Regions from separate parts of the Mesorhizobium sp. RCAM 05099 genome, predicted to be linked through region 1. Evidence: predicted binding sites of a transcription regulator. Region 1 holds the regulator's gene; the other holds the start of a gene.

Region 1 (2,200 bases):
GATCTTCACGTCGCCCCGCGAGAAGCGCACGCAGGACTACATCACCGGCCGCTTCGGCTGAGCTCAGACATACGAGGACTAAGATCATGGGCGAACATACAGTCGCTTCTTTCGACGAGGATCTCGGACAGATCAGCAGGCTCATCAGCGATATGGGCGATCTCGCCGGCTCGATGGTCGGCGGCGCGACCAAGGCGCTTTTGAATTCCGACAACGCCCTGGCACAGCGCGTTGTCTCCGACGACGCGATCATGGACGCGCGCCAGCGCGAACTCGACGACCGCGCCATCACATTGATCGCCAAGCGTCAGCCGATGGCCGACGATCTGCGCCATGTCGTCGGTTCGATCCGCATGGCCGGCGACCTCGAACGCATCGGCGATCTTGCCAAGAACATAGCCAAACGCGTCGGCACCGTTGGCCTCAGCGTCACGCCTCGCGACCTTTCGCACTCGATCGATGCGATGGCGCAACTGGTGCTGATCCAGGTGCAGGGCGTGATCGAGGAATATGCTGCCGCCGACGCGGCGGCGCTGGCCAAGCTCAGGAACGACGACGAACGCATCGACGTCAAGTACACGTCCGTGTTCCGCGAACTCCTGACCTACATGATGGAGGATCCGCGCAACATCACCGCGTGCACGCATCTGTTGTTCTGCGCCAAGAACCTCGAACGCATCGGCGATCACGTGACCAACATCGCCGAGAATGCGTATTATGTTTTGACCGGCACACAGCTGCCCGCCAATCGCCCGAAGCAGGACGAGACGGCAATGTCCGCGCCGGCGGCATGACGACAGGGGTGAGCAGCCGATGATCGCGCCACGCATCATGGTGGTGGAGGATGAGGAGCCGCTGGGTGTGCTGCTCCGCTACAATCTGGAGTCCGAGGGCTATCAGGTCGAGGTGGTGACGCGCGGCGACGAGGCCGAGATCCGGCTGCAGGAGAACGTTCCCGACCTTCTGGTGCTGGACTGGATGGTGCCGGCGGTTTCCGGCATCGAACTCTGCCGGCGGCTGAGAATGCGCCCCGAGACCGAGCGGCTGCCGATCATCATGCTGACCGCGCGTGGCGAGGAGAGCGACCGCGTGCGCGGCCTTTCCACAGGCGCCGACGATTATCTGGTCAAGCCGTTCTCGACACCGGAGTTCATGGCCAGGGTCAAGGCGCTGCTGCGCCGCGCCAAGCCGGAAGTGCTGTCCAGCGTGCTCAAGGTTGGCGACATCGTGCTCGATCGTGAGTCGCACCGGGTCTATCGCAAGAAGAGCGAGATCCGGCTCGGACCGACCGAATTCCGCCTGCTGGAATTCATGATGCGCCACCCTGGCCGCGTTTTCTCGCGCAGCCAGCTGCTCGACAATGTCTGGGGCGAGACGATCTATATCGATGAGCGCACGGTGGACGTGCATGTCGGCCGGTTGCGCAAGGCGGTCAACAATGGCCGCATGCCCGATGTCATCCGCACGATCCGCGGGGCGGGTTACGCGATCAGGGAAGACTAGGGACAGTCCGGGCTCAAACCTGCCGGACGACGGTGCCGATCACATTGACGAGAAGGCGCGCCGCGGTCAGGGCCGACAGGCCGTCAATGTCGGCGGGAGGATAGAGCTCGACAAGGTCGAATCCTGCGATCCTGGCCCGCCTGCCGAGGCCCGCGATCAGATCGATCACCTGGGTGTAGGCGAGGCCGCCGGGCGAACGCGCCGCCACGCCCGGCATGATGCCGGGATCGAGGCCGTCGCAGTCGAGGGTTACGACGACCCGCGCCCCTTCCGGAATATGCCGGAGAGCGGCTTCGACGCCCTGGGCGTGAACCTCGCGGGCCGTTACAAGGCGGCTACCATAGCGCCGTGCCGCTTCGATTTCGGTGAGGCGCGCGCTGCCAACGCCACGGATGCCGACCTGCACGATGCCGGCGACATGCGGCATCTCGCTCGCGCGGCGCATCGGGTTCGAATAGCCGTAGCGCTCGCCATGCACCTCGTCGCGCCAGTCGATATGGGCGTCGATCTGCAGGATCCAGACCGGCCCGTGATCCGCAAAGCCGGCGAGGAAGGGGATGGGCACGGAATCGTCGCCGCCGAGCAGGATCGGTACGGCCGGCAATGCCAGAACCTGACGCGTTTTCGCCTCGATCCGCGCCCTGTTGCCGGTATTGTCATGCATGGTGGTCGGGATGTCGCCGGTGTCGATGCAGCA
Region 2 (2,200 bases), 3.4 Mb from region 1:
GCGAGCGCTTCCAGTTTCTCGACGCGCGTGCCGTGCAGGCCGACGATGGCGCCTTGCGCATGCAGGACCCTGGCGATCGCCTCGCCGATGCCCCCCGATGCGCCGGTGACGAGCGCCTTGCGGCCGTTCAATTCAAACATTTTTGTCTCCTGATTGAGAAGAGAACACCCTCGCACGGGTGAGGTCAAATCGCATCCAACTAGGCAAGCGCTGCCAATGTCGCCTCGACCTCAGCCGCGGTGCCAACCGACGCGGTGGCGATGTCGCGGTTGATGCGTCGCGCCAATCCCGAAAGCACCTTGCCGGCGCCGATTTCGTAAAGCGTGCCGACGCCGTTCGCGCCGAACCATTCAACAGTCTCGCGCCAGCGCACGCGGCCGGTAACCTGGTCGACGAGGCGTCGGGCGATCTCGTCGGGGTCGCTGGAGGGTGTCACCGACACGTTTGAGACGACCGGGACGACGGGCGCATTCCTTGCCACGCCAGCCAGGGCTTCGCGCATCACGTCCGCGGCCGGCGCCATGAGCGCCGAATGGAAGGGCGCCGACACCTGCAGCATCAGCGCGCGCTTGGCACCCTTTTCCGTGCACAGCCTTGCCGCTAGTTCGACCGCGGCCTTGGCGCCGGAAATGACCAGCTGGCCGCCGCCATTGTCGTTGGCGATCTGGCACACCGAGCTTTTGCCGGCCTCGGCGCAAGCGGCTTCCACATCAGCCTGTTCCAGTCCGATGATCGCCGCCATGGCGCCCTCGCCGGCCGGCACCGCCGCCTGCATGGCGTTGCCCCGGATGCGGAGCAGCCGAGCAGCATCGGCAACCGAAACGAAGCCGGCGGCCGCGAGGGCTGAATACTCGCCCAGCGAATGGCCGGCGACATAGGCGACCCTGTCCTTCAGCGAGAAGCCGCGCGATTCCAGCGCCCTGATGGTGGCCAGCGACACCGCCATCAGCGCTGGCTGCGCGTTGGCGGTCAGCGTCAAGGTTTCCTCCGGCCCTTCCCAGATCAGCCTGGACAGGCTTTCGCCGAGCGCGTCGTCAACTTCCTGGAAGACCCTGCGCGCCTCGGGAAAGGCGTCGGCGAGATCCTTGCCCATGCCGATAGCCTGGCTGCCTTGTCCAGGAAAGGTGAATGCAACGGCCATGCGAGGGCTCCCAAAGGCTGGTTTTGCTTGCCTGTGACGCAAGGCAGGCCGCCAAGTCAAGCCCACTTCGGCCCTGCCCGGCGGCAGCATCGTCGGTCGAGTGCCTGTTCCAAAAGGCTTTTTGGCGATCACTCCTGATGAAAACCGCTCACGAATCGTTTGCTGGCTCTTCTTATTTCCGCCAGAGGCGCTAGCTTTGCGTGACAATTCCATGACAATCGAGTGACGAGTTTGTCGCTGGGCGGGGAAGTTAAAGTGGCAAAGAATTCAAAACGCGCCGGCAAGGCCGCGCCACAGTTCCTGGAAGACGATCCGTCCACCGGCTATCTGCCGGGCAGGACGTGGCCGGTTGTGCGCTATGGTCTGATCAGCCTGGCGATCGCGGCCGTGCTGGTGTTCGCCATAGAGCTGATCGTGCGCGGCGATTTTGCCGGCACCGTCTCCTTCTTCCTGCAGCCTCTCAAGCCCGGCTGGACCACCATTGTCGTGTTTGCGCTGATCCTGATTGGCCTCGACGCAGTGCTCGGCCGCAGTCACCAGAGCCTGATGATCGTGGCGCCGCTTACCCTGTCTCTTGCCTTTGTCGGCCACCAGAAGTCGCACTATCTCGGTGATCCGCTCTATCCGACCGATTTCCTCTATGCACGCCAGATCTTCGCGCTGCTGCCGCTGCTCGTGCGTGACCGGCCGATGACCGCGCTCGCCATGGTCGCCGGTATCGTCGCCGGCCTGTCGCTGCTCGTCTATGGCTGGCGGCTGTGGCGCCGCAAGGTTCCATCGCTCAGCCATAAGGGCCGTGTTGCCCGGCTGACGCTGGCGGTGCCGCTGCTCGCCTTCTTCGTTTCGATCATGGATTATGCCACCTTCTCATGGACCCGCGACCGGCTCCAGATCATCCCGATCATGTGGGACCAGAAGGAAAACTATGCCTCCAACGGCTTTGCACTGGCCTTCGCGCTGAATGTGCCGATGGCGCATGTCTCGGCACCGGCCGGCTATTCCGACAAGGCAATCGCGGCGATCGGCAGGTCCGATGTGACCGCCTCGGTACCCGATGAG

What was found. Region 1 encodes PhoB, which activates phosphate uptake and scavenging genes when phosphate is short. Its sites were predicted from a motif close to TGTCATNNANCTGTCAT; they were not measured.
Region 2: a site for PhoB is predicted at 1,342-1,358, ahead of AC56QQ_RS23060 (LTA synthase family protein). Genes of this name have one in related genera too.

What each region holds. Positions count from the first base shown of each region.
Region 1 covers NZ_CM185035.1:1,198,141-1,200,340, forward strand. Annotated here, with positions in the region: gene pstB (phosphate ABC transporter ATP-binding protein PstB) at 1-61, shown strand, start outside; gene phoU (phosphate signaling complex protein PhoU) at 87-794, shown strand; gene phoB (phosphate regulon transcriptional regulator PhoB) at 814-1,503, shown strand; gene AC56QQ_RS05900 (agmatinase) at 1,517-2,200, opposite strand, start outside.
Region 2 covers NZ_CM185035.1:4,629,887-4,632,086, forward strand. Annotated here, with positions in the region: gene fabG (3-oxoacyl-[acyl-carrier-protein] reductase) at 1-140, opposite strand, end outside; gene fabD (ACP S-malonyltransferase) at 200-1,141, opposite strand; gene AC56QQ_RS23060 (LTA synthase family protein) at 1,397-2,200, shown strand, end outside.